DNA from 3 places in the Herminiimonas sp. Marseille-P9896 genome. Region 1 is predicted to be linked to each of the others. Evidence: predicted binding sites of a transcription regulator. Region 1 holds the regulator's gene; each other region holds the start of a gene.
What was found. The regulator LexA, encoded in region 1, represses DNA repair genes until DNA is damaged. The targets are predictions, from matches to a motif close to ACTGTATNNNNATACAGT.

Region 1 (4,159 bases):
TGACTTCGAATTCAGCGACTGCAGCAGCGGTAGCACGACGTGCTTTACGTTGTGGGATCAGGAAGTTACGTGCGTAACCGTCTTTGACTTTTACAACTTCACCGAGGTTGCCGAGATTAACGACTTTTTCCAACAGAATGACTTGCATGTTTTTCTCCTATTTCAAGTCGTTAATTACGCGTTGTGCAGATCGGTGTACGGCAACAGCGCGAGGTAACGTGCGCGTTTGATTGCTGTATCAACCTGACGTTGATAGATAGCCTTGGTACCGGTCAGGCGTGCTGGCATGATTTTGCCGTTTTCCTGAACGAAGTCTTTCAAGGTATCTACGTCTTTGTAATCAACTTGTTCTACGTGTGCAGCGGTGAAGCGGCAGAATTTTTTACGCTTGAACAATGGGTTTTGTTGTTTGCGTTTTTCTTTGAGTTTGTTCTTGTCGAATTTTTTACCGAATGCCATTTTGGGCTCCTGTATCTAAATGTGGTTCTCGAAATCTGTGAGATGGAAAACAAGGCTTTTGCTGTTACGGCTCTTGCGTGCCAGAAATCCAGTGAACTGATATGTCCCGCCTAATTCGGCTTGATTGAATCGACCTGAAATTTCACCCGCAGCTATCGCGGTCATTTCAAACTCAACCAATCGTGGGATACCTGCTTCCATCTGTTGCGAACTGTGCAGCAAAACTGCTGACACTATCGGGACACCGGCCGGTGTGTAGCGCAAAATTTCACGCTCGGCGATGGTCGCAATAAACTGAAGCTGATTCACTCTCCGTCTGGTAACGTCTAAGGACTATTAGGCAGCAGGTGCCTCGGCGCGATGGCTCTTGGCAGCATCTTCCTTCTGCACAGCCTTCATCATTGGCGATGGTGCGGTTTCAGCCTTCTTCATTTTCACTGTCAGATGACGCAGAACGGCATCGTTGAATTTGAAGCCGGTTTCGATTTCAGCCAGTGTTTCGCCGTCACATTCGATGTTCAGGCAGACGTAGTGCGCTTTTGCCAATTTCTGGATCATGTACGCCATTTGACGACGGCCCCAGTCTTCGACACGGTGAATAACGCCGCCGCGTGCGGTGACGATACCTTTGTAGCGCTCGATCATTGCAGGCACTTGCTCGCTTTGATCCGGATGAACGATAAATACGATTTCATAATGACGCATGTAAGCTCCTTTTGGTCGGATTGAAAATCGCCCACCTCGGCGTCAAGACGAGTGTGGGAAGAGGAAAACCGGCAATCATACGCGCAAATGCAGGGAAACTCAATGCTTACGCAGGTTTATCGCCGCAATCCCGCATGAATACGTCGCAATTTGCACCGAAACCGCATAAATCAGCTTGCGTTTAGGCATGTACTGTATAAAAATACAGACTGTTCATACAAACAGTTTACGGGCGTCACAGCTACGCCCGTCACCAAACGGGCCTACGCAATGATCAAACTGACAGCACGCCAAGAACAAATCCTGAATTTGATACGCGATGCGATCGAAAATACCGGCTTTCCGCCGACCCGTGCCGAAATTGCAACAGAACTCGGTTTCCGCTCGGCCAATGCGGCCGAAGAACATTTGCAGGCCCTGGCGCGCAAAGGCGCCATCGAAATTTCCCCCGGTACCTCACGCGGTATCCGTCTGCGCGACATGGGCCACGGCGATGATCGCTCCTCTGCCCGCCAGATGGCCTTGCCACATCCAGCCCTGATGCAACTCAGCCTGCCGCTGGTCGGTCGCGTAGCCGCTGGCTCGCCTATCCTGGCGCAAGAACATATCGAAGCCACCTACGATGTAGATCGCTCGCTGTTCTCGGCCAAACCAGACTTCCTGCTGAAAGTACGCGGCATGTCCATGCGCGACGCCGGCATCCTCGACGGCGACCTGCTAGCAGTCAAGAAAATCGATACCGCGAAAAACGGCCAGATCGTGGTGGCACGTCTGGGTGAAGAAGTCACCGTCAAGCGTTACAAGAAATCCGGCTCATTGATTGAATTGCTGCCGGAGAACCCGGACTTTGAACCGATACGCGTGGACCTGGCGCACGACGAATTTGCACTGGAAGGCCTGGCGGTCGGCCTGATGCGTACCTGGAACTGAGGCAAACGCCTCAGTTTTTATCTCCGCCTTTATTCTTTTGCGCCAGTATCTGCTTGGCGATGCCACGCAGGATATTAACCTCTTCTGTCTCTAGCTGGGTACGGGAAAACAGGCGCTTCAGTCGTGGCATCAGCTTCTTCGGATTATTTGCATCAAGGAAGTCGATTGCTACCAGCGCCTGCTCCAGATGCGTATACATGCCATCGATCTGCGCCATGCTCGCGGCCTCACCCTGGAAGCCGATTTCTGTCGCAGTACGCGTCTCGCCTACTGCAGCCATACGTGCTTCATAAGCCAATACCTGCACCGCCTGCGCCAGGTTCAGCGATGAATAATCCGGGTTCGCCGGAATATTGATCAGTACATTGCACTTTTCCACGATTTCATTCGGCAAGCCGAAACGCTCATTGCCAAACACCACCGCTGCGCGCAAACCGCTCTCCTCAACCAGACGCGTCGCCAACGCACGCGGCGAAATCACCGGTGGCGAGAATTCGCGCAAGCGCGCCGTCACTGCGGCAGCAAAGTTGCAATCGACCAGTGCCTCTTCTATCGAACCAACGATGCGGGCAGACTGCAAGATATCCTGCGCACCACTGGCAAACGCAACCGCCTCTTCCTGTAACGCAGCATCCGGAAAACGCGGATTGACCAATACCAGATCGGTAAAACCCATGTTTTTGATAGCGCGCGCGGTCGCCCCGATATTGCCGGGACGGCTGGTTTCCACCAGGATAAAACGAAGTCGATTGAAAAGAGGCGTGTCGGTTTGTGGCTGCATCATTTAAAATAGCGGCATTGCGCGGTAAGAATCATGTCAGAAATGGCAACTCTATACCGCATCGCTCATTAATTTCAATTTAGGTGGTTCTGCTCGCCCTGAGGCGTAAGGACCGCCATTTTAACGGAAACTCTATGCATCCCATGCTTAATACGGCGGTCAAAGCTGCCCGCCGCGGCGCTGCCATCATCAATCGCGCGTCCTTCGATCTGGACCGTATCAAGGTCACCGAAAAAAAGCCTAACGACTTTGTGACCGAAGTGGACCAGGCCGCTGAGCAGGCGATCATAGAAGTCCTGAAATCCGCCTACCCCGACCACGCCATCCTCGCCGAAGAATCCGGCGCGTCGAGCAATCTGCACGACGAAAACGACAACGTCTGGATCATCGATCCTCTCGACGGCACCACCAACTTCATCCACGGCTTCCCGCAATACTGCGTATCGATCGCCCTGCAACAACGCGGCCAGATCACGCAAGCCGTGGTCTACGACCCGACCCGCAATGACTTGTTCACGGCGACCAAAGGCGCAGGCGCTTACCTGAATGAAAAACGCATCCGTGTCACCAAGCGCGACAAGATTGCTGACGCACTGATCGGCACCGGCTTCCCGTTCCGTGCAGGCGACGATATTGATGAATACCTGAAAGTCTTCAAGATCATGACGCAAAGCTGCGCTGGTTTGCGTCGTCCTGGCTCCGCTGCACTCGACCTGGCTTATGTCGCTTGCGGTCGTCTCGATGGCTTCTTTGAAAAAGGTTTGCAACCGTGGGATATGGCAGCAGGTTCTTTGCTGATCACTGAATCCGGCGGCATCATGGGCACCTTCGATGGTGAATCCGACTACTTGTACAAAGGTGATGTCATCGCTGGTACGCCTAAAGTATTTGCGCAAATGGTTTCCTTGTTGAGCCCATACGCCAAGTAAGTAGCTCTGCACAAGAAAGGGAAGTATCCGCTGACGGATTGAGCAGCTGGTACTTCCCTTTTTTCATTCCGGTATACGCATGTCAACCATGCATCAGCAAGTAATCCCCGGCTTCCAGCCCACTACTGCTATACTCGCGGCACACGGCATACCACCAGTCACCTTGCCGCTGTCCTGCGACTTCCGCACCCTAATCCCCGTTTGCCTGCGACTGGCGCCCACTGCGGCGACAGGCCGATAATTTTCTATTGAGTATTCATGTCTTTTTCTGACCTCGGCTTAGCCGAAGGAATTGTTCGCGCCGTTACTGAAAGCGGTTACACCAACCCTACCCCTATCCAGGCCCAGGCGATTC
Region 2 (4,159 bases), on a different contig from region 1:
GCCTATCTGATGTATGCACGCGGTGCGTTCGAAGCGACGCAGGAGCTGGTATTGCTGGCAGATGATTCGGACGGCGTCAGCGTCGGCATGGACCTGACCTTTTCCGGCTTTCCGGTCGGTCGTATCAACCGCATAGAACTGGGCAAGGATGGCAAGGCCCGCATCCTGGTCGCGATTGCCAAAAAGGATGCGCACTGGCTGCGCAGCTCCAGCATCTTCACGATGGAGCGTGGCATCGTCGGCAGCACGCGTATCCGCGCCTTTACTGGCGTCCCTACTGATCCGCCGCTGGATGCCGGTGCCGAACGTGCCTTGCTGGTCGGTGATGTGGCGGCAGAAATACCGCTGCTGGTTTCCGCCGCCAAGCAATTAATCGACAACGTCAACAACCTGACCTCGGCCGAATCCGCGCTGAATGCCAGCCTGACCAACCTGCAAGGCCTGACCGACAAGCTCAATGGCAAACATGGCGCTTTGGGTGCGCTGGTAGGCAGCGACAAGGATGCACAAAAAATCCTGCAGACACTGGATCGCGCCAACGATGTACTGGCCAAGGTCGACGGCTTGCTGGTGAAAACCGACAAGCAGGTCTTCGGCAAGGATGGCGACAGCCAGGCCACCATCGTCCAGCTCAACGCCATGCTGGGCGAGGCACGCAACAGCCTGAAGAAAATCGACACGGTACTGGCCGATGCGCAAGTCATCAGTGGCAATGCCAAAGCAGCCAGCGGCGACCTCGGCTCCTTGCGCGCCGATGTGGATCGCAGCCTGCGCAAAGTCGAACAACTGGTAAATGAAATCAACCGCAAATGGCCATTTGCCCGCGATACGGAGTTGAACCTGCCATGAAGACTATCCGTCTCGCCCCTGCTCTATTAGCTACCCTGTTGTTAGCTGCATGCGCAGGCAAACCTGTACCTGACTGGCAAATCAATGCCAAGGATGCGACCGAACGCGCCAGCAATGCCTACCTCACAGGCAATACCCGCGTCGCCGATCAGGAATTCCTGTATGCCCGCAATGAAGTCACCCGCACAGGGCGCATAGACTTGCTGGCACGCGTAGAACTCACACGTTGCGCAGCCCAGGTCGCGAGCCTGGTACTGGATGGCTGCACCGAGTTTGAGAAATTGAGACAGGACGCTCCCGCTGCCGAAGTCGCCTATGCCAACTACCTGGCAGGAAAAATCCAGCCATCGGAGATCGCACAACTCCCGGCCCAGCATCGCGCAGTAGCCGGAGCCAGCTCAGACAGCGCCGCTGCCAGTGCCATGCTCGGCATCGAAGATCCGCTATCGCGTCTGCTTGCCGCTGGCGTCCTCTTGCAAGGCAAACGCGCGTCTCCCGCAGTCATTAGTGCGGCGGTAGAAACAGCATCGGCACAGGGCTGGCGACGGCCTTTACTGGCCTGGCTGGGAGTGCAGGCGATGCGTGCAGAACAGGCCGGGGATGCCGCTGAAGCCCAGCGTATACGCCGGAAAATGACGCTGGTGGAAGGCGGCAAGTAACAGGCCAAGACCAGGAAAGGCATGCAAGCCACATAAACGACTGTCAGCAAATTTATATAAAAAAACCTTTTATACTGTATGTTTATACAGTATATTGCTAACTCACCTGTTCATCGGGTGCGTTATCCCAAACAGCATTTGGAGGTTTTATGGCCGCAGTCGCAAGCAATTTCACTTTCCCAGCAGCGTCCTTTCCTGAATCGGCATGGTCGGCAGAAGCAGCACAAGCCGCTCGTGCGCACCCACAGCCGTCCGCTTATCGCGCGCTGGACCTGGAATTGCCGAATGGCGGCTGGCCTGCTTCGGTGCTGATCGAATTGCTGCTGGCGCAACCTGATATCGGTGAACTGCGCTTGCTGGCTCCCACCCTGACACGCCTGACACAAGAAGGCAAAACCGTTATTTTGCTGGCACCGGCGCATATTTCCGCCGCGCTATCCGACCTCGGCCTGGATAAGAACCACCTGATCCTGATTGAAGCCGACAAGCCTATGGACCGCATCTGGGCGGTCGAACAAGCCGTCAAAAACGTGCACTTCGGCGCCCTTCTGTGCTGGCTGCCGGAAGCTCGTCCCGATCATCTGCGTCGCCTGCAACTGATGGCAGCGGCCAACGATGGCCTGACTTTCGTATTCCGTCCGCTGGCAGCACAAAACCAGTCTTCACCAGCTCCTTTGCGTATGTTGTGCCAGCCCGCTGCTGATGGCCGCATGTCGGTAGAGATCATCAAGCGTCGCGGCCCGGTGCATTGCAAACCTATCGTGTTGCCGCTGGCGGTACCGGTCATCATGCATCGACCACGCGTCGCCCGCTCCTTAAGCTCGTCGGTATTCGAGATGCCCTCCTATACCATTGCGCACTCCGCACTGGCAGCGACCGCAGCCCGCCATCGCGCAGCCTTGCCGGTTTAATCCTGAATGTCGTTGCAAACACTAGTATAGAAAACATTTTTGATGGCAAGCACGCACACATAGCCGTATGATGGGGTATCCCAATTCCATGCCCCACAATGGCCACCATCCTCAATACCCGTCTTGCCAGGCTGCGCGCACTCGTTGTCGACGATATGCAGACGATGCGACAAAATATTCGCACCCAGCTCGGCCAACTCGGTATCGAGCAAGTCGACCAGTCCGTCACGCCGAATGATGCGATCAAACGCATACGCAATACCAATTACGACGTCATCATCTGCGACTACAACCTGAACAAGGAAACCAACGGCCAGCAAGTACTGGAGTACCTGCGCTCGCAAAAGCTGCTGTCGCCGACCGCCATGTTCTTCATGGTGACAGCCGAAAGCAGTTACGACAGCGTGGCCAGCGCCGCCGAATTCCAGCCCGATGCTTATATGGTGAAGCCACTGACCGGAGGCAAAATCGCTGATCGCCTGGAACGCCTGCTGGATCGCCAACAGGCGTTGAAACCAATCACGGACCGCCTGCAAATGAAAGACCTGGCAGGCGCCATCGCCGAATGCGATACCGTACTTGCAGCCGAACCCAAGTGGATAGTCGACATCCTTAAAATCAAGGGTAGCTCCGCGCTGGAGCTGGGCAATATCGAACAGGCGCGCTCAACTTATAACAAAGCGCTGACTTTGCGTAACGACCTGGTCTGGGCCAGGCTCGGCCTCGCACGCTGCGACCAGGCTGCCGGTCAGCTCGATCAGGCAAAAAAACTGGTCAACGAAGTACTGGAAACGAATGTTCAATTCGTCGACGCCTATGATTTGCTGGCGCAAATTGCTGAAGCTCAGGGCAATGAAGAAGCGGTACTCGACGCCTTCAACAAATCCTATGCAGTCATTCCATCTGCACGACGCAGCCGCCTGATGGGCGATGCCGCCTACCGCGTCGGCAATCTGGAACAGGCTAAGCAGGCATTCAACAAAGCGCTCACGCATACTCGTGGCTCGCTCACTGCACAGGCTTCCGATGCACTGTCACTGGCACAGGTACAAGTCGATATAGGCGATGCAGCAGATGCACTCGCCGTACTCAGCGCAGCAGCGCAGGACCATCAGGACGATCCCTACTTCGCCGCACGACAAGCCACGATAGCGGCACAAGCCTTTGCCCGCCTTGGTGATATGAACTCGGCACAAGCGGCTTTTGCTTCAGCCAAAGAACTGGCTGACGGCATACGTGCCGACATCCATACATTGACCCTGGCAAAAGCGGCATTTTGCGTCGGCCTGGACGAAGAAGGTGCACGCATCGTCGCCAAAGCCATCAAGGCCGATCACGAAAATACTCGTCTGGTCGCCTTCGCCCGTCGCGTACTGCAAGATACCGGCAATGAAGCGCTGATAGAAAAAGTCGTCGATGAATCCATCAGCGAAGGTGCGCTCATCGTCGAACAAGCGACGCAATTGATGCGCTCCGGTCAATTCGATGAATCGCTGGCCAAGCTGGAAGAAGCGCTCACTGCAACACCTGAAAACACCGGCGTGCTGCTGGCAGCCGCACAACTGCATTTGCTGTGGATGAGCCAGAAAGGACTGGATCGCAACTACGTCGAACGCGTGAACGCCTATCTGGCACAGCTCGATGTGTTGATGCCAAATAGCGAACGCGTCGCCAAAATGTATCGCTTCCTGCGTGAAACCCTGGTCAAAGCCAGCGTGGAGGCCTGAGTATGGATCCGCA
Region 3 (4,159 bases), on a different contig from region 1:
TTTCAGCAAGGGGAAGATGGTCGCAACTGTCTTGCCTATGCCGGTCGGTGCCTGCGCCATCAGATGACGACCGGACAGTGCTGCCTTGTAAACTGATTCAGCCAGATGACGTTGCCCGGGACGGAATTCCGCATGCGGGAACGCCAGTCCGGTCAGTGCCGTATCGCGCGCCAGCCTGTGCTGGGTCTCTTGTTCCGCCCATGCCACGAAGCGCTCGCACAAGTGATCGAAATGCAGCTCCAGCGCATCGGCCGAGTGCTTCTCGACCAGCATGGTTTCTTTTTGCGTGCCGATATCAAAGTAGACCAGCGCGACATTGATTTCTTTCAAGCCGCGCGTCTGGCACAGCAGCCATGCATATACCTTGACCTGCGCCCAATGCAGCTGGCGGTGGTTGTCGGGTATCGCATGCAGATCACCGCGGAAGGTTTTGAATTCTTCAACCCGGTTGTAGCCAGGATCATAGCCATCGGCGCGACCGCGTACGCGCAACTGCTTATAGAGTCCGCTCAGGCTGACCTCTGCTTCGTAATGTTTGCCACGTCGGGACACCACCGTGCCGTGACCGGCTATGCCTTGCTGTGCGGTCGGTGCGGGCGTGAAGCGCAGGTCCAGGTCGCCGACCTTGGCCGCGAATTCGCACAAGGTGCGCACGGCGACGACATAGCTCACGCTGTCTGCTCCGACCATTGCACATAGGTGACCGCCACCGGCATCTGGTGCGCTATGCAGTAATTGATCCAGCGTATCTGGTTATCCTGCAGACGGTCGCCTGGCCCTTTCACTTCCAGCATGCGGTAACGTTGCTCTTGTGGCCAGAACTGAATCAGGTCAGGCAAGCCGGATCGATTGGCCGGGATATCGCGCAAGATACGTTCGAAATACTTTTTCAAATGTGCCGCCGGGATGCAGTGCAAGGCCAGCTTCAGCAACTCTTCATCTACCGTGCTCCAGAATACGAACGGCGACTGGATGTTGGTTTTCGCATGAAAGGTGTTCATGATGGTTTGCTGGTAACGCCCGTCATCAAGCTGTGCCAGGCACACATCAAACAAATCCTGCCGTTTTTGCACGAAGTCAGGATGATGCAAATCGACTGGCCCCAGATGGAAAGGATGGAAGAATGCACCCGGCAAGGCAGCAAATACCGCAGGCCAGCACAACAAGCCAAACAAGGTATTGATCAGCGCATTCTCGACATAGAACACTGGCGCCTCTGCGCTGGAATAATGTGCTTGCACCACCTGCTCCACAGATGCCGGCAAGGCCGGATAAGGCAAACTCAGGCTTAGTTCTTCGATCGCAGGCGCTTTGTCGGCCAGCACCTTCGCATGCCCTGCCTTGCGTCGCAAACGCGGCAACATGCGCAATAAAGCCTGCTGCTCGGTTTCGCTTTCCGCTTGCTGCCATGCAGTCATGGCCAGTGCATATGCCTCTGCCTCGGCACCACTCTTTTCCAGCACGCGTATGGTACGCACACGCGCTCCAGCGTAGTTGCAGTTGCGATAAAGCGCGAGTGCACTGTCCAGTTCATTACAGCGTTCATACTCTTGCGCAAAGCGAAACAACAGTTTGTTGCGCCGCCCTTCCAGCCAGCTATTTGCATAAGGCACTGTCGGTATATCCGGCAATATCTCATCCAGATACTCGCCTTCATCAAAGCGCTGACGGCAATGATGCAGATGCAGGTAATCGTCTATGTCCTGCCGTGAACGAAATCCGCGCGAGGTTTCTGAGAATTCGACCACTTCATAGCGATAAATGCCCAGATCCGACAGCACGAACTCTGACCAGTCCTGGTACAGATTGCCAAAGAACATCAGGCGCAAACGTTCACACAGCGCTGTGACCTGCACCGCATAAATGGATTCGGCCAACTCCGGTGCCCAGCGCGTCATCGGCTGGCTGTCGGGGAAAGCCTGCGCCAGTTCTTCCAGCATTTCATGCTTCCTGGCCGTGCTGGCGGCTGCAGAGTAGCGAAACGCTAGTGCCAGCTCGGCCTTGCGCAACAAGGCAAATAGCTGCGTCACATTCAGGGACGGGTTTTGCACTATCCATCCCAGCGCAAGCAGAGGTGTCACCGCAGCATCCGGGCAGCCTATTTCTGCATAACGCAATTTACCCGAGCGGAAGACCTCACCCTTACGCATCACCATGCGTACCAGCAAGGCACGCGATGCCTGCGGCAGCGTCGGGAATTGTTCGATGAAGTTACGCTCGTCATCGGCCAACAAATCGCTGTAACGCTGCGCGATCCAGTCAAGGACGCGCTGGAAGTTCTGCAGGTAGTAGAACGGGTCAGGAAGCGTAATGGGCATGGGTGCAGCGACAGAATATTCGATGAGTTACAGCTGTTAGCGTATGGCTGGATCAGGTTTAGCACTGGATATAAAAACAGTATATTGAAGAGCCAGAATAACCGCAATGGCTGACAGGGAATAGCAATTCCATCTTGTTTAAAAAGAGTGCAACGCTTATTATCCAAGGCGTTTCTTTGGTATTTAAGGCCTTACTTCAGGAATCTCCATGTCTGTCACCACTTCCATCTGGCTATTTCAGGTCGTCATCGCTATCGGCCTGGCCAACTGGCTCTCAATTGCAGCGATCAATAATCTGCGCGCATTCCGCGCATCGGTTTGGGCCGTCGGCAATACCATGGCCATGACACCATTAAGCGAAGAACCGCGCATAGATATTCCCTTGCAAACACGTGCAATCACATCTCCAGCCCTGCATCGCCTTGCCCTTGTCGTCGTGATCATTCTGCAAATCATTGCTGCGGTAGCTTGCTGGATGGGTTGTTATCAATTGGCGCTCGCGGGCAACCTGCATGCTGCACGACCATTGCTCAACCTCGCCTTGTGCAGCTTTGCCGCCTTCATCTTTGCCATGCATTTAGGCGGAATATGGTTCGCGTACTGGATACGCCAGGGCGAGCTGCAACTGACGCACATCAGTTTGCTGCTGTGGGCACTGTTAGCCTTTTTCCTTTTTAATATCACCTGGATATAGTCAACCATGCGTGAACGTCTGGAGAAACTGCTGGCTGAAGGGCGCGACAACGCCCTGCTCCGTTTCGGTCTCGGCAACGCCTGCCTGCAGGAAGATGATGCTGCCAGCGCTGTTCTTCATTTACAGCAAGCGACACTGCAAAATCCTGCCTACTCTGCGGCATGGAAACTACTGGGTGTTGCCTTGCGGAAGCTGGAACGCCTGGACGAGGCTGAACAGGCCTGGAATAGCGGCTTAAAAGTCGCACAGGAACAAGGCGACCTGCAGGCGGTCAAGGAAATGACGGTCTTCGTCAAACGCCTGCACCAAGCTAAGTGAGAGCGAAGCACTTACATGCACGGCACTTCGTCTTCACATCAAGCTGATGGCATCTCCTTAAGGCCTATCCAGTGGCCACAGGATGCAGAAAAGATCGCATCGCTGGACGCGTCCTACAGCAGCTTGTACACATATGAAACCAGGCAGAACGGGCTGGGCTTTTCTTTGCACCAGGTCGAGCGCGCAGAGCCTTTCCATAAAAGCTATCCGATGGAGGACATCGCAGATGACGCGCGGGATGCCGACGTCGCCTGGATTGCTGAAGACAGCAGCGGCAAAGTGGCAGGCTTGGCGACCGCCGCATATCAGGAGTGGAATCGCAGCGTGCTGATTACCGGAATCTTTGTCGCACCGGCATACAAGCAGCAAGGCATAGGCCGCAGCCTGCTCGAATTGATAGACAAGTTTGCCCGCACTACTTCGGCACGGTGTTTGCAACTGGAAACGCAGAATACCAACGTCCCCGCCATCAACTTTTATCTGAAAGCAGGCTTTCGCCTGAGCGGCATCAATGTCGATCTTTACGATCCACATCAGGTACAGGCCGGGGAAGCCGCCTTGTACTTCACGCGACCATTAGCACCTGCCTGATCCCCGTCAGCCCTTAGCCATCGCCAGCAAGACCAGCAGCAGGCCGATGAGGCCAGGCAAGGCTTGCGCGTAAAGTATCTTGCGCGCCGCAGTCAGTCCGCCGTAGACACCTGCCACCAGTACGCAGAGCAGGAAGAATATCTTGGTGTGGTCGCCTGCAGCACCCAGCCATACACTCCACAACAAGCCTGCGGCGAGAAAGCCGTTATACAAGCCCTGATTCGCAGCCAGCACTTTC

Region 2: imuA (translesion DNA synthesis-associated protein ImuA) is a predicted target of LexA. The motif match lies at 1,582-1,599, and genes of this name have one in related genera.
Region 3: H7U06_RS09890 (VRR-NUC domain-containing protein) is a predicted target of LexA. The motif match lies at 2,382-2,399, and genes of this name have one in related genera.

The regions. Positions count from the first base shown of each region.
Region 1 covers NZ_CAJEVT010000003.1:567,596-571,754, reverse strand. The annotation lists gene rplI (50S ribosomal protein L9) at 1-148, opposite strand, end outside; gene rpsR (30S ribosomal protein S18) at 175-459, opposite strand; gene priB (primosomal replication protein N) at 475-768, opposite strand; gene rpsF (30S ribosomal protein S6) at 796-1,164, opposite strand; gene lexA (transcriptional repressor LexA) at 1,435-2,094, shown strand; gene H7U06_RS12955 (RNA methyltransferase) at 2,105-2,878, opposite strand; gene H7U06_RS12950 (inositol monophosphatase family protein) at 3,010-3,804, shown strand; gene H7U06_RS12945 (DEAD/DEAH box helicase) at 4,063-4,159, shown strand, end outside.
Region 2 covers NZ_CAJEVT010000002.1:748,803-752,961, reverse strand. The annotation lists gene H7U06_RS09000 (MlaD family protein) at 1-849, shown strand, start outside; gene H7U06_RS08995 (hypothetical protein) at 846-1,508, shown strand; gene imuA (translesion DNA synthesis-associated protein ImuA) at 1,658-2,419, shown strand; gene H7U06_RS08985 (tetratricopeptide repeat protein) at 2,518-4,146, shown strand; gene H7U06_RS08980 (sensor histidine kinase KdpD) at 4,149-4,159, shown strand, end outside.
Region 3 covers NZ_CAJEVT010000002.1:936,734-940,892, forward strand. The annotation lists gene H7U06_RS09885 (ATP-dependent DNA helicase) at 1-672, opposite strand, end outside; gene H7U06_RS09890 (VRR-NUC domain-containing protein) at 669-2,318, opposite strand; gene H7U06_RS09895 (DUF2165 family protein) at 2,527-3,012, shown strand; gene H7U06_RS09900 (tetratricopeptide repeat protein) at 3,019-3,330, shown strand; gene H7U06_RS09905 (GNAT family N-acetyltransferase) at 3,346-3,921, shown strand; gene H7U06_RS09910 (DUF1304 domain-containing protein) at 3,928-4,159, opposite strand, start outside.